DNA from 2 places in the Blautia sp. MCC283 genome. Region 1 is predicted to be linked to the other one. Evidence: predicted binding sites of a transcription regulator. Region 1 holds the regulator's gene; the other holds the start of a gene.

Region 1 (11,868 bases):
AAAACACATACATGGGGGAGACGTATATAAATATAAAGACTGCCTGGATTTTTCAGCAAACTTAAATCCGCTTGGGACACCGGAACATGTGAAACAGGCCATTATCCGCAGTCTGGATCATATTGCACAGTATCCTCAGGTGGGGTGCAGCCTTCTCCGGGAAAAAATCGCAGAGTATGAAGGTGTAAAAGAAGAAGAAATTGTCTGCGGAAACGGGGCGGCAGAGGTGATCTTTACGCTCTGCCGTGCGGTAAATCCCAAAAGGGCACTGATCCCTGCGCCTACATTTGCAGAGTACGGACAGGCACTGGCAAGTATGGGGTGTGAGCTGGAATATTATATGCTCACAGAAAATGACGGATTTGTACTGGGTGATTCGTATCTGGATATCCTCCATAAAGGTCTGGATATAGCTTTTTTATGCAATCCCAACAATCCTACCGGCATGCTGATCCCACACAGGCTTCTGAAAAAAATCCTGGAAAAATGCAGAAAGCTTGAGATCCTTCTGGTTGTGGATGAGTGTTTTCTTGATTTTGTAAAAGAGCCGCAGGAGTATTCTCTGAAACGTTCACTTTCCGGATTTAACAATCTTTTTATCCTGAAGGCATTTACAAAACGGTATGCTATGGCCGGTGTACGTCTTGGATATGGCCTCTGTTCCAACAGAAAACTTCTGGAAAAAATGGAACTGTGCGTTCAGCCCTGGAACGTTTCCACCATGGCACAGGCAGCAGGAATCCAGGCACTTGAAGAGACGGAGTATGTGGAAAAGGGACGGCAGCTTGTTTTTCAGGAAGCACAGTGGCTGAAAGAGGAGATGACCCGTATCGGATATCAGGTATTTCCGTCAGAGGCCAATTATATTTTCTTTAAAGGCCCGGAAGAATTGTTTGATTTCTGTTTGCGGAAGAGAATACTGATCCGTGACTGCAGCAATTATCCTGGTCTGAAAAAAGGTTATTACCGGGTTGCGGTGAAGCGTCATGAGGAGAATATAAGACTGATCGAAGTACTTGAGGGAGGTATATTATGGCAAAAGCAATAATGGTACAGGGAACCATGTCCAATGCAGGAAAAAGCCTGCTTGCTGCAGGGCTTTGCAGGATCTTTAAACAGGATGGTTATCGCGTGGCTCCTTTTAAATCACAGAATATGGCGCTGAATTCATTTATCACAGAGGATGGTCTGGAGATGGGAAGGGCTCAGGTCATGCAGGCGGAAGCAGCCGGGATCAAACCTTCGGTTCTTATGAACCCCATCCTTTTGAAGCCTACCAATGATGTTGGTTCCCAGGTGATCGTAAACGGGGAAGTTCTGGGGACCATGAGTGCCAGAGATTATTTTAAATATAAGAAAACACTGGTTCCGGATGTTATGAAAGCCTACAATGCCCTTGCCGAAGAAAATGACATTATTGTGATCGAGGGTGCAGGAAGCCCGGCAGAGATCAATCTTAAAGATGAAGATATCGTAAATATGGGAATGGCAAAAATGGCCAAGGCACCGGTCCTCCTTGTTGGTGATATTGACAGGGGAGGCGTTTTTGCACAGCTGATCGGTACAGTGGAACTTCTGGAAGAAGACGAAAAGGCGATGGTTAAGGGACTGATCATCAACAAGTTCCGTGGAGATAAGACCATTCTGGACCCGGGTGTGGAAATGCTGGAAGAGAGAAGCAGGATCCCGGTGGTCGGTGTGGCTCCTTATCTGGATATCCAGGTAGAAGATGAAGACAGCCTGACGGAGCGTTTTGACCGGAAGCAGGAAGCCGGAGTTATTGATATTGCGGTGATCCGTACACCAAGGATCTCCAATTTTACAGATTTTAATCCTTTTGAAAGTATTCCGGGAGTTTCCCTGCGTTATGTGAAGCACCCGAGAGATCTCCATTCGCCGGATATGATCATTCTTCCGGGAACGAAGAATACCATGGGTGATCTGATCTGGATGCGGGAGAGCGGAATGGAGGCGGCAGTCTTAAAGGAAGCTTCCAGAGGCAAGCTGATCTTTGGCGTCTGCGGCGGTTATCAGATGCTTGGGGAGACATTAAGTGATCCTCATGGTGTTGAAAACGGAGGTTCCATGAAGGGAATGGGCCTGCTCCCAATGGAGACGGTATTTGCCGAAAAGAAGACAAGGACAAGAGTAAAGGGACATTTTGGAGAGCTTTCCGGAGTGTTCGCACCGCTTTCCGGCGCAGAGGTTGAGGGTTATGAGATCCATATGGGAGAGAGTATCCTGAAAGAAAATGCCGGAACTGTCACCAGGATCACAGACAGTGTCAGCGGCGAAAAGAAAGAAGAAGGTGCTTTTTCCGGAAATGTCTGTGGAACGTATATCCATGGCATTTTTGATAAGGAAGCATCAGCAGAGGCCATGATCCGTGTTATCGGTGAAAAAAAAGGAATTGATGTGGAGAATATGACAGGGGTGGATTTTGCGGCATTTAAAGAGCAACAGTATGATATCCTGGCAGCTGAGCTTCGGAAGCATCTGGATATGAAAAAAATATATGAGATACTGGAAAACGGGATTACGGAGGATGAACAGAAATGAAAGTTGAGCTTGAAAATGTAAAACCCATGGAGATCGAAAAAAGAAGTTTTGAGATCATTACAGAAGAACTTGGGGATACACCGCTGATCCCGGGAACAGAACTGATCGTAAAACGCTGTATCCACACAAGTGCGGATTTTGACTATGCAGAAAATCTCTGCTTTTCGGATGGTGCCGTGGAAAAAGCAATGGAAGCGATCAGAAATGGTGCGTGCATTGTCACAGATACCCAGATGGCAAAAGCGGGTATTAATAAGCGGGCGCTTGCACGTTACGGTGGAGAAGCGTACTGTTTTATGTCAGATGAGGATGTGGCTGCTCTTGCGAAAAAAAACGGGACTACAAGAGCCACTGCCTGTATGGATAAAGCAGCAGAAATGGATGAGAAGCTGATCTTTGCCATTGGAAACGCGCCTACTGCACTGGTCCGCCTTTATGAGCTGATCGAGGAAGGAAAAATTTCTCCGGAGCTTATCATTGGTGTTCCGGTCGGATTTGTGAATGTAGTGCAGTCGAAGGAACTGATCATGCACGCAGATGTGCCTTATATTGTTGCAAAAGGACGCAAAGGCGGAAGTAATATAGCCGCATGTATTGTAAATGCACTGCTTTATATGATCGATAATCGAAGAGATTAAAGAATAAAGAAAGAGCCTTCGTGGTCTGTTTTTTCAGAAACAGCAGCGAAGGCCCTTTTTTTATGAAAGGATGTCCGAAGAAGCAGAAAAGCTGCAGCAGTTGTCTGAAATATTTTTCAACAGCTGACATGCAGGCAGAAAATCTTTTACGGGAATGGAAGAACAGGAAAGAACCAGGGTAATGTCACTGGAAGTTTCTTTCAGGATTTCCAGACGCATACCCTCTGCACGAGCTGCCTCTTTCAGTGTTTTACCGTTGACAGTGCAGGGAATTGTAAGAGCCAGACTGGTTCCGGCGGCCCCTGTTTTGATCTGGCAGTCTGTTTCGAAGACTTCCCGTACCGCACAGGAAAGAGATTTCAGCTTCTGGGCGTACAGACGGCGAAGCTTTCTTGTCTGGGAAACCAGATGTCCGTCACGGATAAACTGACACAGAGCAATCTGTTCTGCCTTGGAAGCGGTTTGATTATAAAAGGAAGCTTTTGGGGCATACAGTTCCCGGAGGGATGAAGGCAGTACCATAAAGCTTACGCGGATCGAAGGCAGCAGAAGTCTGGAAAAGGAACCAATATAAACAACATTTTCCCCGCCTGCAAGTCCAAAGAGAGAAGGAGTAGGTTTCTGCAGGTAAACAAATTCGTTTTCAAAATCATCTTCAATGATAAGGTGGTTGTTTGCTTCCGCATGATGGATCAGTTCCAGACGCCGTTTCACCGGCATGATCTCTCCCCACTTGGTCATGTGGGCAGGGGAAACATAGATCACATCGCAGTTTTTGTCCCGGTAATGGACATCAAATCCGTAATCTTCAAAAATCGTACTGCCCTGGATAAATGACGGGGTAGGGAATGAAACGGTTTTTCTCTCCCGGATCAGAGGGCAGAGGATCTGGAGAAGGCTCTGAAGTCCGGCACCTACCACGATATCGTCAGGGGAACAGATCACATTTCGCCGTTCCCGGATATAATCTGAAAGAACCTCCCGGAGATCTTTTTCCCCCTGGGGTTCTCCGTAGGAAAGCATACGGTTATCCTGACGGAGAGCACTTTTGATATAGCGCTGCCACAGATCAAAACGGAAACTCTCCCGGTCAACACCGGAAGAAGCAAAATCATAAAGGCAGGGAACCATGTTTTCGGAATGCTTTTCCAGGATGACAGGATGCTGTTTGGTGGCAATGTCTGTGACGTAATAACCACTCTGTGCCCTGGCAATGATATAACCGTCTGCCGCAAGCTGAAGATATGCATTTTCTATAGTGGTACGGCTTAATTTCAGTTCCTGGGCGCATTTACGGAGTGATGGCATTTTGCTGCCCGGAAGAAGACGTTCTTCCATGATCAGTTTCCGGTAATAATGATAAACCTCCAGGTAGAGATGTTCTTTTTTGTGTTCTGTGGATATATTTAACATAGGTATGATAATTTCCTTCCAAAAATGATTGCGTAAACCTGACAATTCATTCTATAATAATACAGAAAAAAACTCAAGACTGGAGAAGTGAGATGAAGAAAATAGCAGTGATCAATGATCTTTCCGGGCTGGGAAAGTGCTCGCTGACAGCGGCAATTCCCGTGATCTCGGTGATGGGAGTGCAGGCATGTCCGTTTCCCACCGCTGTTTTAAGTAATCAGACAGGCTATGAAACCTATTTCTGTGAAGATTTTACAGAACATATGGCTCCATATATGGAAGAATGGAAAAAACGAGGATTTGTTCCGGACGGAATTTACACGGGATTTCTCTCGGATGAGAAACAGGCCGATAAGATCCTGAAATTTATTGATACATTTGCAGGAGAGGATACGCTGATCCTGACAGATCCGGTAATGGGAGATGACGGAGCAGTTTATCCCATCTATACAGAAGAACTTTGCAGCAGATTTCGGGAACTGGCCAGACGTTCCTATGTGATCACCCCAAATCTGACAGAAGCATTGCTCCTTCTTTATGGGAAAAATAAAATGGAAGAAATCTGGAAGGAATTTCAGAGTTTTTCCGGTGAGGAACGGCTGGCACAGATCAGGGAAACCGGATACAGACTTGTAAAGAGATTTTCTCTTCCTGCGGTCGTGATCACCGGAGTGGATCACCGGGAAGAGGACGAGCCACTGAAAATGGGAAATCTTGTTCTGGAAAAAGAAAAGTGCTCCTGGGTATTCGCCGGGAAAACAGGTGGCAGTTATTCCGGTACCGGAGATCTTTTTGCCTCTGTACTCAGTGCGGGGCTGGTGAAGGGATATCCTATGGAAAACTGTGTAAACATGGCAGTGGATTTTATCTCTGCTTCTATCCGGGACGCAGTGGAAGAGGGAACAGACCGTAATGATGGTGTATGTTTCGAACAGCAGCTTGGCAGACTGATCCGTTAGATCAGAAATGGCTTATGGTGAAGGAGGAAATAGAATGATTTCTGCAGAAGAACAGAAAAAAGTGGCAGATCTTGTAAAACAGACAAAAGATCTTATCCTGAAAGAGATGGATGAGGAAGAAGTGATGATAAAAGGTGCTGCCAATTATGTGACAAATGTAGATCTGGCTGTACAGAACTTTCTGAAAGAAGAACTTGGAAAGGTTTTTCCGGAAATTTCCCTGATCGCGGAAGAGAAAGAAAATCTGGGGCTTTCAAAGGAGGAAACCTACTGGATCCTTGATCCTATTGACGGAACCACCAATCTGATCCGTGATTTTCATATGAGTGCTGTGGCACTGGGACTTTATGAAAAAGGCGAGATCGTTTTTGGAATTGTTTACAATCCTTTTACTGATGAAATGTTCCAGGCGGCAAAAGGGGAAGGTGCTTATCTTAATGGCAGAAAGATCCAGGTATCGGATACTCCGGATTTTGGTGATGCGGTTATTTCCTATGGTTCCACTCCTTATAAAAAAGAGGAAGCCAGAAATCTGTTTCCCATTTTTTACAGCATTTTTATGAAATGCGGGGATTTCCGACGTACCGGTTCTGCAGAACTTGACATGTGTTATGTTGCCTGCGGAAGAGAGCATGGATATATTGAACGTGACCTGAAACCCTGGGATTATTCCGCGGGAACGGTTATCCTCCGTGAAGCCGGCGGTGTAGTAAAGAATTGGAAAGGTGAAGAACCATCTTATCTTAAAAATGAAGACATTCTTGCCTGTGTGCCTCAGTTTGAAGAGAATCTTCTGAAGGAACTGTTATAAACGGACAGATGTAGCGCCGGATCAACCGGTAAAAAGAGCTGACCATCAGGCCAGCTCTTCCCATTTTTCATAAAGTTCTTCCAGTTCTTCGGCGATAGCTGCTTTTTCACGGCTCAGTTTGGTACATTCCGCAACGTTAGTACAGACATCCGGGAGAACCATGGTTTCATCAATTTCGCCGTCTCTTGTTTCCAGTTCTTCAATGCGGGCTTCTACTTTTTTCAGTTCGGCTTCCCGCTTTCTTTTTTTGGCCTGTTCTTCTTTCATCTGCTGCCAGGAAAGCTTGTTTTCGGAAACGGCCTTTTCTTCTGATGACGCTTCCAAAGAGTCACTTCCCGGAGCGTAAGCACTGGTCAGCTCTTCTTTTTTCTCCAGATAATAGTCATAATCACCGATGTAATTTACTACGGCCTGGTTGGTAAGCTCCATGATCCGGGTTGCGGTCTGGTTGATAAAGTAACGGTCGTGAGAGACATAAAGGACGGTACCGGTGTAGCTTACCAGCGCTTCCTCGAGGATTTCCTTGGAAGCAATGTCCAGATGGTTGGTAGGCTCATCCAGGATCAGGAAATTGGCTTCGGAAAGCATCAGCTTGGCAAGAGAAACACGACCTCTTTCTCCACCGGAAAGTGCGGAGATTTCTTTAAATACATCATCCCCGGTAAAGAGGAATGCTGCAAGCATATTTCGGATCTCCGTTTCGGTAAGAGTCGGATACGTGTCGGAAATTTCCTGAAAAATAGTTTTATCCATATGAAGAACATGATGTTCCTGGTCATAATATCCGATCTGAACTTTGGAACCCAGGGAAAACTTGCCGGCATCTGCCTCGATAAGTCCGTTGATGATCTTCAGCATCGTTGTTTTTCCGGTTCCGTTATTGCCGATAAGAGCTACACGTTCCCCTCTCTTGATATCAAAAGAAATATCAGAAAACAGGGTCTGCCCCGGGAAGGATTTGGAAAGTTCCTCCACATGGAGTACATCATTTCCGCTTAATACACGCGGTTCCAGGGAAATACGCATACGGTCCTGGATTTCCAGAGGTTTTTCGATACGCTGTACACGGTCCAGCATCTTCTCGCGGCTTTCTGCACGCTTGATGGATTTTTCGCGGTTAAAAGATTTCAGTTTGGCAATGACTGCTTCCTGATGTTTGATATCTCTCTGCTGGTTTAAGTACGCCTTGTACTGGGCATCGCGCAGCTGCGCCTTCTTAAGGGCATAGGCGGAGTAGTTGCCGCTGTAGACACGTGTCTGTCCGGCTTCGATCTCCACAACTTTGGTGACGACTTTATCCAGAAAATAACGGTCATGGGAAACGATGAAAACAGCTCCCGGATAATTCAGAAGATAAGTTTCCAGCCAGGAGATGCTTTCCATATCCAGGTGGTTGGTAGGCTCATCCAGAAGAAGGATATCCGGCTTGGAGAGAAGCATCTTTCCAAGTGCCACACGGGTTTTCTGGCCTCCGGAAAGTTTCTCGATTTGTTTGTCGTAATCTTCTTCCGTGAAACCAAGACCCTTCAGGACACCGGTGAGCTCACTTTTGTAAGCATAGCCGTTTTCCAGTTCAAACTGATGGGTGAGACGGGTATATGTCTCCATCAGGCGGTTCAGGTCATCGCCTTTTACGGTATTCATTTCCTGCTCCATATTACGGATACGGCGTTCCATATCGATAATATGCTGTTTGGTGGTAAGAAGCTCTTCGTAGATGGTATGGTGTCCGTGGATATCCTGGTACTGGGCAAGATAGCCGATATTTTTGTCCCGGGCAAGTACTACCGTGCCGGAATCCGCGGAAATCTCCTGCATGATGATACGAAGAAGAGTAGTCTTTCCAGCACCGTTACATCCGATAAGAGCTGCCTTTTCCCGGTCTTCAATATGAAAAGATGCATCATTTAAAATTACTTTTTCGCCAAAAGCTTTGCATATATTCTGACATGATAAAATCATAAAAACTGTCCTCCTGTATAAAGAATTATCCCTGAATAGTAAATAAACAGGGAAAATCCTCCACTTATTATAACGGAAACCGCCAGGAATTCAAAGAAAAAATCAATTTTTTAAAAAAATATGAAGAAATTTGTACATAACTTACAAGTTTGATTGACAGGAAAATGTCAATTCGGTATAATTAACCTAGTGTAAAGTAAGGAGGGAAACTATCGTGGAGACAAAACAAATCTCGAAAGCGGTGATTAAGCGTCTGCCACGCTATTACCGCTACTTAGGAGAGCTGATGGAAGACAATGTAGAGCGTATTTCTTCCAATGAATTAAGTAAGAAGATGCATACCACAGCTTCTCAGATCCGTCAGGATCTTAATAATTTCGGCGGTTTCGGGCAGCAGGGGTATGGCTATAATGTACATTATCTTTATACAGAGATCGGTAAGATCCTGGGACTGGATATCGCCCACCCGATGATCATCCTGGGTGCCGGTAATCTTGGACAGGCACTTGCCAATTATGTGGATTTTGAGAAAAGGGGATTTAAGCTGGTAGGAATCTTTGACGTAAATCCTGTGCTGGAAGGCATTGCGGTTCGCGGACTTGAGATCCAGATGCTCAGCGAACTTCCATTCTTCCTGAGAGAAAATAACGTAGAGATCGCAATTCTCACTCTTCCGAAGAATAAGGCCAAGGAAATGGCAGATATTCTGGTGGAGAACGGGATCAAGGCAATCTGGAATTTTGCACATCTTGATCTTGAGACACCGGATGATGTGATCGTAGAGAACGTGCATCTTTCTGAGAGCCTGATGACACTGTCTTATAATCTGAGCAAATACAGGCAGGAACATGTAGAGAAATAAATTTTAGCGGGCTGCCGGAAACGGCAGCTTTCTCTGTTAAAGAGGGGAGGCAAAGTGCAGCATGAAAAAAATTGTTACCTGCGAAGAAATGAAGAAGCTGGATAATGCTACGATCCACAAGATCGGGGTTGCTTCTGAAGTTCTGATGGAGCGGGCAGCGTTGAAAGTAGTTGAGGAAACAGAGAAATATCTTGGGAAGAGCGAGAAGATCCTGGTGGTATGCGGGAGTGGAAATAACGGAGGAGATGGTATTGCCATTGCCAGATTATTTCATCTGAAAGGTGTTCGGGCTGAATTTTATATGGCCGGAAACAAAGAAAAAATGACCAGGGAAACGTTGCTTCAGTATAAGATCGCTACAGGTTATCAGGTCCCGGAAGTGAATAACCCGGCCTGGGATGAATATACTACTATAGTAGATGCCGTGTTTGGCGTAGGCCTGGCGCGTCCGATCGAGGGACATTATGCTGAGATCATCCACGAGATGAACAGTGCCCGGGCGAAAAAAATTGCTGTTGACATCCCATCAGGAGTGAACGGAGATACTGGCCTGGAAATGGGAATTGCCTTCAGTGCCGATCTTACCGTTACTTTTGGTTACCGGAAAAGAGGTCTTTGTTTTTATCCGGGAAGGCTGTATGCGGGAAAGATCGTTATAGCTGACATTGGGATCTATGAGCAGGAAGCTGTAAAAGCATCGGCGAGATGTCTGGAGAAAGAAGATCTGAAACTGTTTCCGGAACGTGATCCCGGTGGGAACAAGGGGACTTTTGGAAAGATACTTTTTGTTACCGGAAGTGCAGGAATGTGTGGTGCTGCTTATTTGAGTGCCAGCGCGGCACTTCGGACCGGAGCGGGAATGGTAAAGATCCAGACTGTGGAAGAGAACAGGATTCCTTTGCAGATCCTTCTTCCGGAAGCAATGGTATGCAGCAGGTTTGACGAAGAATCCAACGAACAGCTTCTTTCCTGGTGTGACGTGATCGTCATCGGTCCAGGGCTTGGAACATCGGTGGCAAGCCGTGAGAGAGCACAGTGGTTTCTTACGGCAGCTGCCAGAGAGAAGAAACCGCTGATCCTGGATGCGGATGGACTGAATCTTCTGGCTATGCATCCGCAGTGGAAGGAATTTTTGGGCGGGAATGTAGTCCTGACTCCTCATATTGGAGAGATGAGCCGGCTCTGCGGCAGATCCATTGGAGAAATTCAGGAAACAATCGCACAGACAGCTGTGGATTATGCAAAGGAAACAGGAACGGTATGTGTTCAGAAAGATGCATGTACGGTTGTTACAGACGGCAAAGATGATATTTATCTGAATCTTTCCGGTAATTCCGGAATGGCAACTGCAGGAAGCGGGGATGTACTTGCCGGACTTCTTGCCGGGATCTTATGTATGTATCTGAAAACGGAGGAACAACCCTCCATGGTTTTAAAGGCCGCGTTAGGTGTTTATCTTCACGGACTTTGCGGTGATCTTGCAGCTGCAGAAAAAGGAAAACGCAGTATGCTGGCGGGAGATATCATCGCATATCTGCCCCGGGCTTTAGCGATATGTGAAGAGGAGTCAAAATCATGAAAAAATACGAGAGAGTCAAGGCGCTGGTATCACTGGATGCCATTGCTCACAATTTTGAGGAAATGCATAAAAATGTCAAAGAAGGGACAAAGATCATTGCTGTGATCAAAGCGGACGGTTATGGCCATGGTGCCAGAGCTATTGCACGTCTGATCCAGGATTATGACTATATCTGGGGATTTGCCACGGCTACCGCAGAAGAAGCGCTGGAACTTCGACATGCAGGAATCACCAAGCCTGTCCTGATCCTTGGCCTTGTGTTTGAGGAATACTATGAGGAACTTGCTGCGAATGATGTCCGGATCACAATATCGGATCTTAACACAGCAGTAGAATATGCAAAAGCTGGTGCACGCATTGGAAAAAATGTACATATTCATCTGGCTCTGGATACGGGAATGACAAGGATCGGATATGCGGATATTCCGGAAAACGCAGTAAAGATCGAAGAAATCTCAAAAATCCCGAATCTGGTGATCGAGGGAATGTTTACCCATTTTGCCAGAGCGGATGAGTTTGACCGGTCTCCGGCACTGGTGCAGCTTGACCGTTATCTCCGTTTTGCGGATCTTCTGGAGAAGAGAGGCGTTCATATTCCGGTACGCCATTGTTCCAACAGTGCGGGTATCATCCGTGTGCCGGAGGCAAATCTTAATGTAGTCCGCGCCGGTATCACGATCTACGGTATCTATCCATCCGAAGAAGTGGAGCGGGATATTGTGAAGCTGACTCCTGCCATGGAATTAAAAAGCCATGTATCCTATGTAAAAAATGTGGAGCGTGGGACTGCGGTAAGTTATGGCGGAACTTTTGTTACGGAGCGTTTTACCAGAATGGCAACGATTCCGGTAGGTTATGCGGACGGATATCCCAGACAGCTTTCCAATAAAGGCTGGGTCCTGATCCATGGCAAAAAAGCTCCGATCCTTGGTCGTGTCTGTATGGACCAGTTTATGGTGGATGTTACAGATATCCCGGAGGTAAAAGCCGGTGATGAGGTGACACTGATGGGAAGAGATGGAGATGAATTCATCAGTGTGGAAACTCTGGGTGATCTTTCCGGAAGATTTTCCTATGAGTTTGTC
Region 2 (11,868 bases), on a different contig from region 1:
AATTGCAGATGTGATGTGATCATATCCCGGTGCAACATCTGTTACGATCGGTCCTAATACATAGAACGGTGCACCCTGACAGATAGACTGCTGCACTTTCATATTAGCCTCAACCTGATCGAGCGGCACATGTCCCGGTCCCTCAACCATAACCTGGACATCTTTTTCCCAGGCACGTTTGGTCAGCTCACCAAGACGTACAAGTTCCTCGATCTGGCATACATCTGTAGCATCCGCAAGACATCCCGGACGGCAGGCATCTCCAAGAGAAATCGTCACATCGTACTCACGGCAGATATCCAGGATCTCGTCATAGTATTCGTAGAACGGATTCTCCTCACCGGTCATGCACATCCATGCAAATACAAGGGAACCTCCTCTGGAAACGATATTCATTTTTCTCTTATGGTTACGGATCTGATCGATCGTCTTTCTTGTGATTCCGCAGTGAAGAGTTACGAAATCAACACCATCCTGTGCATGGAGTCTTACTACATCGATAAAATCTTTAGCTGTCAGCGTATCAAGATCTCTCTGATAGTGGATAACGGAATCATAAACCGGAACGGTTCCGATCATTGCCGGACACTCGGATGTCAGCTTGCGTCGGAACGGAATGGTATTTCCGTGGGAAGAAAGATCCATGATAGCATGGGCGCCCATGTTTACAGCTTCCATTACTTTCTGCATCTCTACATCGTAGTCCTTGCAGTCTCTGGATACACCAAGGTTTACATTGATCTTGGTGCGGAGCATGGAACCTACGCCCTCCGGATCGATACATTTGTGATTTTTATTTGCACAGATCGCCACCTTACCGGAGGCTACCAGCGGAAGCAGTTCCTCTGTTGTCATGCGTTCCTTCTTAGCTACGATCTCAAGCTCAGGTGTGATGATGCCTTTACGGGCTGCCTCCATCTGTGTACTGTAATTTCTCATGTAAAAAAAATCTCCTTCCATAAATTCTTTGTGTTTATACAACAAAAAACCGGCTGCTGCAACGCATACGCATCACGGCAACCGGCTCTTAATCTTACGTACTTAATGAAAATCTTCTGTACTTCTGATCTCTTCTGTACTCTCTGATCTTCTGTGTCTTTAAGAATCCTTCGTGCATATGTCCCTACGTTGGCATTATCCAAATCAGGTTATGGGTCAAGACATTTACAGTCTACTCTCAGCTCGCTTCAGCGGGCCCCCCGGTTTTCATATGTTGGGGACGTTTGTTCGTCCATGTGGTTATTATAGTATACCGGCTAAAATTTGTAAACCACAATTCTGCATTTTATGACTTTTTCTTTCGACATAATCTGCCATTTTATCTCTCAAACTCCCCCCGATCTTTCTTTACAGACATTCTTCCACAGCTTTGCTGTTCCCCGTCAGGAGGATATCCGCAATCCGCATTCACTGCTTATTGCTTTTCGCAATTACAGCAGTCGATTTCCCTGATCCGGTCAAGCTCTGCAAGGTTTTCTGCACCTGCACGGCGGATCCCCGCAAAAATGGAACCCGCAATATTGTGCCATACACTGAAGATCGCGCCCGGAAGTGTTGCAAGCGGATTGGCTGCAAAATTAGCTGCTACCAGTGAGACAGCAAGGCCACTGTTCTGCATGCCTACCTCTATAGCTATAGCAGTTGTTCTGGAATACTCCACATGGAAGATTTTTGCAGCCAGAAATCCCAGCATCATACCACAGAAATTGTGGATCGCCACTACTCCAAGCACCAGAACTCCGCAGCTTACGATCTTTTCTGCATTTACTGCCACGATCCCTCCAATGATCATGACAATAGCCACAACCGATACCAGCGGCATAACATCCGATACCTTATCCACATGTTCTCCCGCAAGACTTCGGAGAAAGACTCCCAGAAGGACCGGGACCAGAATTACTTTTACCACAGAAAGTACCATCGCCCAGAAAGAGACTTCTACCCAGGCGCCTGCCAGAACATACACAAGAAACGGCGTCATCAGTGGCGCTGCCAGTGTGGAAACAATGGTCATTCCCACAGAAAGTGCCACATCTCCTCCTGCGATATAAGTAATTACGTTGCTGGCCGTTCCTCCCGGGCAGCAACCTACCAGGATCACTCCCAGGGCCAGATCTGCCGGAAGGTTCATCACTTTGCACAGCAGCCAGGCGATCACCGGCATAATGGTATACTGAGCCACCGCACCGATCACCACTTCCTTGGGTCTGGAAAAAATAGCCCGGAAGTCTTCCATCCGTATTGTAAGTCCCATTCCAAACATGATCACGCCCAGAAATACCGACGTATAATTCGTCATCCAGGCAAATCTATCCCGCCAGAAAAATGCCAGGCAGGAGAAAACGATGATAATGATCCCTATATATCTGGATGCAAAGCTGCTGATGGTTCCGATTTTTTTTAAGATTTTTTCCATATATTATACCTCGTAGCTGAAGTTATCGATCAGTCTTGTTTTTCCGATGTAAACAGCCATTGCTACGAGAACATCCCGGTCTGCTTTTTCAACCGGCTGCATGGTAAGTGCGTCTACCATGGAAACGTAATCAATTTTTGCAAGAGGCTCTGCTTCGATTACTGCTCTCATTTTTCCCAGAAGTTCTTCTGCGGCGATTCCTGTGTGAATGGTTTCCTGTCCCAGTTTTACTGCTTTTGACAGGCAGAGTGCTGCTTTTCTTTCCTCCTGGCTTAAATATGTATTTCTGGAGGATTTTGCAAGTCCGTCCTCCTCACGGATGATCGGGCAACCTACGATCTCAATGTCGAAGTTTAAGTCACGCACCATCTTGCGGATGATCGCCAGCTGCTGCGCGTCTTTTTGTCCGAAATATGCTCTGTCCGGTGCCACAATGTGGAACAGTTTGGTCACAACCGTGCATACACCTTTGAAATGGATCGGGCGTGTTTTTCCACAGAGTGTTTCAGACAGGGTGTCTATGCTTACAAATGCGTGGGGATCGTGATACATCTCGGAAGGTTCCGGGCAGAAGATCAGGTCTGCTCCCAGGCTTTCGCAGAGTTTGCTGTCACGCTCAAAGTCTCTCGGATAGGCTTCCAGATCTTCCGTCGGTCCAAACTGTGTTGGATTGACAAAATCCGATACTACTACGATATCGTTCTGCTCTCTGCACTTTCTGATCAGGCTTGCATGTCCTTCATGGAGAAATCCCATGGTTGGCACAAGACCTACTGTTTTTCCTTCTTTTTTCCACGCTTTAATCTGTTTTCTTGTTTCTTCTACTGTTTTTGTTACCTGCATTGTTCTCTCCTCTTTCTCGGTTCTGAACCGGTTTTCCTTATAGATTTCGAGATAGCCTCTTTTCTGAATTCACCTTCGTCTTACTTCTGTATGTGTCTTGATTTCTTCTGTTACAAAATTCTGTCAGGCCATATCTTTCAGCAGTCCGTGTTTTTCATAATTGGTCACTCTGCTGATCTTATTCTCTTCATCTACAAATACAACTGCAGGCTTGTGGGTACGTGCTTCCTCCGGATCGTACCCTGCATAAGCCATGATGATGATCTTGTCACCGGTGCTTACGCATCTTGCTGCTGCTCCGTTCAGGCAGATCATACCGCTTCCGCGTTCTCCGCAGATGGTGTATGTCTCGAAACGGCTGCCGTTATTCACATCTACGATCTGAACTTTTTCATATTCCAGTATTCCGGCAGCTTCCAGCAATTCTTCATCCACAGTGATACTTCCCACATAATCCAGTTCCGCCTGGACAACGGTTGCTCTGTGGATCTTTCCTTTTAACATCTCTATTGTCATCTTATATAAGTCCTTTCCTGCAGGGAATGATTTTCTGTGACACAAAAAAGGCGCTCCAGGATACACTTCGACCCTGAAACGCTTCTGATTGATTCCCTGTATATTGAGTCCTGTTTTTTGTACACGAAAAGCATGATCTTCAACAGTTTCTCAAAATTCCATAACTGTTGTAACACCTTCGTTATCATCGATACAGGCTCGTATCTTTTATAATTTTCATATATCCGTCCGTTCCCGTTTCCCGGGTTCCGGCTGGTTATTTATATAAGATTCCAGTGATTTCAGCCAGAGTATAGTTTTGAGTCCAAATACTATCTCTGTGGGGTATTATGGCATTGTGGCACTGGTTTGTCAATAAAAACTGCTGCTATGATCTGCCACAAAGCCATTCTTCCACCGCACTGTGTACCGGAATGGAAGGTGCCGCACCTTTGGCCGAAACTGCCATCGCGGAAGCTGCCGATGCTTCTCTCAACGCTGTTTCCACTGATTTTTCCGCACAGAGTGCTGCCAGGAAATATCCGCAGAAAGTGTCTCCTGCCGCAGTTGTATCTACAGCATTTACTTTAAATATCGGATGGGAATAAAATTCTTCTTTATATCCGTAGAAAACCCCTTCTTTTCCAAGTGTCATAACAATGGCTGCCTTTGGATACTTCTTTTGAAGTGCTTTCAGAATATCCCGGAAATCCCCTTCTGTGGAAGTCCCTGCCAGAGCTGCTGCCTCCAGTTCATTTACCATAAAGATATCCACCAGTTCCAGAGGAAGTTCCTCCGGCTTCCCGGGAATCGGCGATGCATTAAAAACAACTCTGCAGCCTTTTTCATGACTGAGTCGGATAATTTCCCCAACCATATTGATCTCATTCTGCAAAAGCACAAAATCTCCGGCTTCTGCCTTTTCCAGCACATTTTTGATATATTCTTCTGTATACATACGGTTTGTTCCCGCACTGACAATAATACGGTTCTGTCCCTTACTGTTTACTTCAATAAAAGCACAGCCGCTTTCTGTATCCATGACCCGCAGACAGGAAACATCCGCACCAGCATCTGCAAGGATTTCTTTCAGAAAAAGTCCGTCACTGCCAACAGCTCCCGCATGCAGTACCTGCGCGCCCGCACGGGCAGCTGCTACTGACTGGTTCAGTCCTTTTCCGCCGGCATTGACACTGTATCCTGTTGCCATGATGGTTTCTCCAGGCTGAACAAACTCTTCCACGCTGCAGACCTTGTCAATATTTAAAGAACCAAAATTAATAATCTTCATAATATTTGCCATCCCCCTGTTTTTTCTTATATTCTATTTTCACACAAAAAAGTCCGCAATACAAGCCACAAAAAGCCCCTTCATACAGCAGTTTTCCTACCATATAAAAGAGCTTTTTCTTCAAAAATAATTTCGTTCTTATTTATGCAGATGCACATCCAGCTGATTATAAGGAATCTCAATTCCGTAATAATCAAAATCTTCCTTAATCCGCTGGTTGAGTCTCCATCTGGTATCCCAGTAGCGGTCGGTGTCTACCCAGACACGAAAGCCCATGATCACGGAGCTTTCTGCCAGTTCGTCTACGAATACTACCATCTCTTCGTCCTCTCTGGTGTCCGGATCATCGGTGAGGATGTCTTCCAGGATTTCCTTGGCTTTCTGGATATCTGCATTGTAGGAAATTCCTACCTTGATCTCCAGTCTTCGCTGGTCTCTGGCTGTTACATTGGTAATGGTCGTATTGGAAAGCGTACCGTTGGGGATTACGATGTGCTTATTATCGATGGATAAAAGCGTTGTGTAACAGATCTCGATCTTGGATACGGTTCCCTCACTTCCATCCTGTCCGTTGACGATGATGTAATCACCTACCTGGAAAGGTTTGAACAGAAGGAGCATCATACCTCCTGCCAGGTTGGAAAGTCCGCCCTGCAGTGCAAGACCCAAAGTAACACCGGCAGTTCCAAGAAGTGCTGCCAGGGATGATTCCTTTACGCCAAAGCTTATGGATATGTTAAAGAGCAGAAGTATGTAAAGCACGATCTTGACCAGAGATGACATGAACTGTGCCACTCCTGTATCCAGTCTGGATTTTGTCAGTGATTTTCTGACAAACTTTACGATCCATTTGATCACCGTGCTTCCTACCCAAAAAGCAACGATAGCCAGGACAACCTTGATTCCAAATTTTGTGATGTCCGGAAGATAATTCTCAAACATCTGCTTATACTGGCTTACCTGACTTCCTACCTCCTGCACTGTCTGTACAGTACTGTCCAAATAAAATCCCTCCTGTCTGATCGATCACTCAATATGTACGGATCAAAATATGGTTTTCAGGGTGCATCACGTTCTCATCATCTCTTCATTGTTTATCCTGATATAAATCTTCTCTATAATCCGCATCTGGTAATATAATAATACAGCAGCGGTTTTTCCCTGTAAAACCGATTTCTCCGGTTCCATAAAGTATAGGGTATAAACCACTGCTGCATCTGTATCGCAATTCTGTTATATTTTGTCTCGTAATGCAATGCGAAGCATTCCTGCCCGCTGCGCCTTACTGAATGTTTCTCTTTATTTATTAATTCCCTTCATGGAAAGACTGATACGCTTCTTCTTCAGATCCACGCCAAGAACACGGACATCCACAATATCTCCCACGCTGACTGCTTCCAGCGGATGTTTGATAAATTTCTCACTCATCTCGGAAATATGGACCAGACCGTCCTGATGAACTCCGATATCTACAAAAGCACCGAAGTCAATAACATTGCGGACAGTTCCCTTCAGTACCATACCCTCTTTCAGGTCTTTCATATCCAGGACATCGGTACGGAGGATCGGTTTCGGCATCTCATCTCGTGGATCTCTGGCCGGTTTTTCCAGCTCTTTTACGATATCACGAAGAGTCGGCTCACCGATCTCCAACTCTTTTGCCAGTTTTCCGTAATCGCGGATCTGTCTGGAAATGCCAGTAAGTTTACGCTCTGCCACATCTTCCGGTGTGTAGCCAAGTTTTTCCAGGAGTTTTTTGGCTGCGTCGTAGCTCTCCGGATGGACACTGGTTGCATCCAGAGGATTTTTGCCCCCTGTGATCCGTGTGAAACCTGCACACTGCTCAAAAGCTTTCGGTCCCAGCTTGGCAACTTTCAGAAGTTCTCTTCTTGTCTGGAAACGGCCGTTTTCTTCACGGTAAGTGACGATATTTTTTGCGATGGTTTTGCTGATTCCGGAAATGTATTCCAAAAGGGATGCGGATGCGGTATTCAGATCCACGCCGACTTTATTAACACAGTCTTCTACAACGCCGTTCAATGCTTCGCCAAGCTTCTTCTGGTTCATGTCATGCTGATACTGGCCCACACCGATGGATTTCGGGTCGATCTTTACAAGCTCTGCCAGCGGGTCCTGAACACGTCTTGCGATGGATGCGGCACTTCTCTGTCCCACATCGAAATTCGGGAACTCTTCTGTTGCAAGCTTGCTTGCAGAATATACGGAAGCTCCTGCCTCGTTGGTGATCACATACTGAACTTTTTCCGGGATTTCCTTAAGAAGTTCCACGATGATCTGCTCGGACTCCCTGGATGCGGTTCCGTTTCCTACGGAAATCAGGGTCACGTGATATTTGCTGATGAGTTTTTTGAGGGTTTCCTTGGCTGCACGGATCTTGTTCTCGTTGGTAGGCGCTGTTGGATAGATCACTGTAGTATCCAGAACTTTTCCGGTTGGATCTACCACTGCAAGCTTACATCCCGTACGGAACGCCGGGTCCCATCCAAGAACTACCTGCCCCGCAATTGGAGGCTGCATGAGAAGCTGCTCCAGGTTTTTGCCAAAGACATGGATAGCACCGTCTTCTGCTGCCTCTGTAAGGGCACTTCGGATTTCACGCTCAATGGCCGGTCCGATGAGACGTTTGTAGCTGTCCTCAATGGCTTCTTTCAGCACCGGTGTGGTATTGGGATTGTCGCGGACGATCACCTGTTTCTCCAGATAGAGGATGATCTCTTCCTCAGGTGCAAGGATCTTTACAGTGAGGAATTTCTCTTTCTCACCACGGTTCAGGGCAAGGACACGATGGCCGGCAAGCTTCTTCACCGGCTCCTCGAAATCATAATACATCTCGTATACGGACTGCTCTTTCTCATCTCTCGCAGTGGAACAGATCGTTCCTTTATCCATGGTTCTTTTACGGATGCTGATACGGTAGTCTGCCTCATCAGAAATATGTTCCGCAAGGATATCCCTGGCGCCGCTGATGGCTTCTTCCACAGTTTTGACTTCTTTCTCTTCTGAAAGAAATGCTTTCGCCTCTTCCTCAAGAGGTTTCTTCGTCATCTGAAGAAGAATGATATCCGCCAGCGGTCCCAGGCCTTTTTCCCTGGCAATGATAGCTCTTGTACGGCGTTTCGGCCGATATGGGCGGTAAAGATCTTCTACCACTACAAGTGTCTGCGCTGCCTCGATCTGTTTCTTCAGTTCCGGAGTCAGCTTGCCCTGTTCCTCGATGCTTCCGAGAACCTGGGCTTTTTTGTCCTCAAGGTTTCTTAAATAGGCAAGTCTTTCGTTAAGGTTACGAAGCTGTTCGTCATTGAGTGTACCGGTTGCTTCTTTGCGGTATCTGGAAATAAAAGGAATGGTGCAGCCTTCGTCGATCAGTTTGACTGCTGCCTCGACCTGCCATTTCTCAACGTTCAATTCTCTGGTAATTACCTGAATAATATCCATTTTTATCTTTCTCCCGTTGTTTCAAATTTGCCTGAGGCTGCATTTCCCTCTTTACACAGCTTCTGACATTTATCAAAGATCAATCTGTGCGATCACGTCTTTCAGAGCATTAGCGCTTGCGTGAAGCTTCTCTGTCTCCTCCTCGGTCAGAGGAACGCGGACAATTCGTTTCACACCATTCGGTCCGATGGAAGCCATAGTGCTAAGACATACGTCTTCAATGCCATACTCTCCGTGAAGCATGGTTGATACACTGACTATTGTATCAGATGCTGCAAGAAGAAGCGAGCAAAGTCTGCAGACAGATACGGCTACCGCATAAAATGTGGCACCTTTCTTGGCAATAACAGTTGATCCTGAAGTATGAACATACTCCAGAACTTCCTCTCTGTCAAGTGGCGGCAGATCTTTCTGATCCTCATGAACGATCTTGTCAAATTCATCAAGGGTCGCACCTGCAACAAAGGCTCTTGACCACGGTACAAAGGAGGTATCTCCGTGCTCTCCGAATACATAGGCGTGAATATTTTTCTCCGATACGCCATAGTGCTGGGAAAGTCTGCAGCGGAGACGGGCAGTGTCCAGTGCAGTTCCGGAACCAAGGATCTGGCGCTCCGGAAGACCGGAAATTTTTGCAAATGCATACGTCATAATGTCACATGGATTACTTACAATAATATAAAGCGCCTTAGGAGCCACCTTTACGATCTCCGGAGTGATACTTTTCATGATGTTGACATTAGTCTGTGTCAGCTCGATACGTGTCTGTCCTGGCTTTCTGGCAATACCGGAAGTGATGATGACAATATCAGAATCAGCTGCATCCGGATAATCTCCTGCCACGATGGAGATCGGTTCACGGAAACTGGTTCCCTGGTCAATGTCCATGACCTCGCCCTCTGCCTTCTGTTTGTTGATGTCGATCAGGACGATTTCTGAGGCAATGCTCTTCTGTGATAAGGTGTAGGCGATGGTTGCACCTACGCTTCCTGCTCCGATGATCGTAATTTTACTGCTCATGTTTGTTCTCCTTTCAGCGTTGTTTGTCACATAAATAACAATTTTAATTACACACATTCAAACATAACATAAAATATAGTTGTATGCAATAAAATTATGGCTGTATTTTCCAGGATGTTTTGCGTTAATTATTGATGTAATTCAAATTTCTTTTTATATATTCTGTCTTTTTTTTTATTATTCTGTGTATTGATCTGTTATTTTTTTGTCGATATAAGGGTAAAAAGGTAGAATATCTCCTTATACATGAACATAAAAACCCCGGGAACTTCCTGGATTTTGTGAAGTTCCCGGGGACTTTGACTTAGATCAAGAGTGTTGGTTATAGTCAAGCAGATATTCGCAATCCGCATTCGCTACTTGCTCATAACCGAATAACTGCTTTGCAGTTAATTCGGTTATTTTTTTGCCTGTGCAAGTGCTTTCTGCGCTGCTCCGAGAATGCCCTCGGATGAGAGTGTCGCACCACTGACAGTATCAATGCCATCTGCAGTCTGGTTTGCCATAATCTGCGGATAAATGGTATTCCATGCCTCATTAAAGAATTCCGGAGTATCATTATTCGTCTGTGTAATCTCAACAATCTGACCTCCTGAGATGGTTACGGTCAGTCTTGTTTTGCCACCATATCCAAAAGCTGAGCCCTGATAAGTTCCGTCATTATACATTCCTGCAGGGGTCGGTTCCGGATCTTCGGTAGGCTCCGGTGTTACATCAGGATTCTCCGGATCTGGAGTCGGTGTTACATTTGGGTCATCCGGATCGGTTGTAGGTTCCGGTGTTGCCGTTGGAACCGGAGTTGCGGTCGGCTTCGGCGTTGCCGTTGGTTTCGGTGTTGCCGTTGGCTTTGGTGTCGGTTTCTTTGTCGGAGTTGGAGTTACTTTCTTTCCATATTCTGGATTAAGCGCAGACTTCAGAGCCTTTTTCACAGCATTCAGAATTCCGTTGGAGGAGTAGGTTGCTCCGCTGACGGTATCAATATCGTCTACATAATTCGTTCCCACAATCTGCTCTTCCAGCACACTCCACGCTTTTTCAAAAAACATCGGAGTATCTGAGTTTTCCTGTTTTACCGCTGTGATGATTCCATCCTTGATGGTTACAGTCACTTTTACATCTCCGCTGTAACCTTTTGCGGATGCTTTGTATGTACCATCCAGATACTTTTTCGGGCTGTCAGGATCTGGATTTGCGGTTGGCTTTGGTTTCTTTGAAGGGGCTTTTGTTGGCGTTGGTGTGGAGGTTGCCACAGGTGCAGGGGTGACCTGCTGGCTGCTTCCATCTGCCGCTGCCTGGGATAATGCATTCTGGACTGCCTGGATAATTCCGTTGGAAGAATAGGTTGCTCCGCTGACTGCGTCTACATTTGGTGTATTTCCCGCAATCATTTTGCTGATCACTCCCTGGGCAGATGCAAAATAGGAAGCCGTTTCACCGGAAGCGTCCAGGATATCAATAGCTGCAATTTTTCCTCCACTGACCGTTACACGAACACGGATGGTTCCGCCGAATCCGGTTCCGGAGCCTTCGTAGGTTCCGTCTTTATATCCATTTGCCGGAACATCTGCTACAGGAGTCTGGGTAGAGCCCTGTCCGGCTGCACTGGCATTATTTCTGGCTGATTCTGATACGGTTCTTTTCCCTGAGCTCTTTTTTGCTGCTGTTTTTTTCGTACTTTTCTTAGATGTGCTTTTCTTGGACGTGCTGCTCTTTTTTGCTGCAGTACTGCTGTCTGCTGAATCGGAAGTCTCCTCATATCCGAGATATTTTTCCAGTTCAGAAGCAGACATGACCGTTGTGTCTGCTTTCTGGACAGATTCCGTATTTGCATCAGAGCCCTGTGCTTTTATACCTGAAAATACAAGTGCCGCAATGACAGCAGCTGCAGGGATCAGCTTTGGCCAGGGTACTTTGGGTGTGCCATTTTCAGCTGGCTTTTTGTCTTTTAAATCTTTTTCCATAATTCTTTTTCTCCCCTCTTTTTGTGCGGCTTCTGTCAGGTATATGCTCTTTACGGCGTTTCCGGTCATTTTCCGAACCGCCACAGAAAATGAGCAGACCTCTGCCGCAGATATTTCCGTATACCTGCGGCAGAGGTTCCTACTCTTTGATGAACCGTTGTATTATTTAACAGTTACCACAAATTTCTTTGTAATTCCGTTGCATTTAACTGTGATGGTTGCTTTACCTTTGCTGATTCCTTTTACAACACCTTTGCCTGTTACGGTTGCAACTTTCTTGTTGCTGCTTGTGTATGTAACAGTGGATACTGGTGTTGCTTTGGATCTGATGGTTGTTGTTTTTCCTTTTGCAATTGTTGCAGAGGATTTTGTAAGTGTAAAGGTCG

Evidence for each region. Region 1 encodes Rex, which represses fermentation and respiration genes when NADH is low (regulators of the CRP and FNR family bind a similar motif). Its sites were predicted from a motif close to ATTGTTAANTANTTAACAAT; they were not measured.
Region 2: GPK81_RS13895 (L-lactate dehydrogenase) is a predicted target of Rex. The motif match lies at 9,544-9,563, and genes of this name have one in related genera.

The regions. Positions count from the first base shown of each region.
Region 1 covers NZ_WQQB01000028.1:144,606-156,473, reverse strand. The annotation lists gene cobD (threonine-phosphate decarboxylase CobD) at 1-1,048, shown strand, start outside; gene GPK81_RS10155 (cobyric acid synthase) at 1,033-2,559, shown strand; gene GPK81_RS10150 (precorrin-8X methylmutase) at 2,556-3,197, shown strand; gene pdxR (MocR-like pyridoxine biosynthesis transcription factor PdxR) at 3,258-4,610, opposite strand; gene GPK81_RS10140 (pyridoxamine kinase) at 4,703-5,569, shown strand; gene GPK81_RS10135 (inositol monophosphatase family protein) at 5,604-6,380, shown strand; gene abc-f (ribosomal protection-like ABC-F family protein) at 6,426-8,342, opposite strand; gene GPK81_RS10125 (redox-sensing transcriptional repressor Rex) at 8,557-9,204, shown strand; gene GPK81_RS10120 (bifunctional ADP-dependent NAD(P)H-hydrate dehydratase/NAD(P)H-hydrate epimerase) at 9,266-10,783, shown strand; gene alr (alanine racemase) at 10,780-11,868, shown strand, end outside.
Region 2 covers NZ_WQQB01000045.1:266,276-278,143, forward strand. The annotation lists gene thiC (phosphomethylpyrimidine synthase ThiC) at 1-939, opposite strand, end outside; gene GPK81_RS13865 (bile acid:sodium symporter family protein) at 1,415-2,416, opposite strand; gene panC (pantoate--beta-alanine ligase) at 2,420-3,259, opposite strand; gene panD (aspartate 1-decarboxylase) at 3,383-3,775, opposite strand; gene GPK81_RS13880 (ribokinase) at 4,143-5,045, opposite strand; gene GPK81_RS13885 (mechanosensitive ion channel family protein) at 5,184-6,047, opposite strand; gene GPK81_RS13890 (Tex family protein) at 6,345-8,501, opposite strand; gene GPK81_RS13895 (L-lactate dehydrogenase) at 8,574-9,521, opposite strand; gene GPK81_RS13900 (FMN-binding protein) at 9,920-11,482, opposite strand; gene GPK81_RS13905 (penicillin-binding Tp47 domain C-containing protein) at 11,645-11,868, opposite strand, start outside.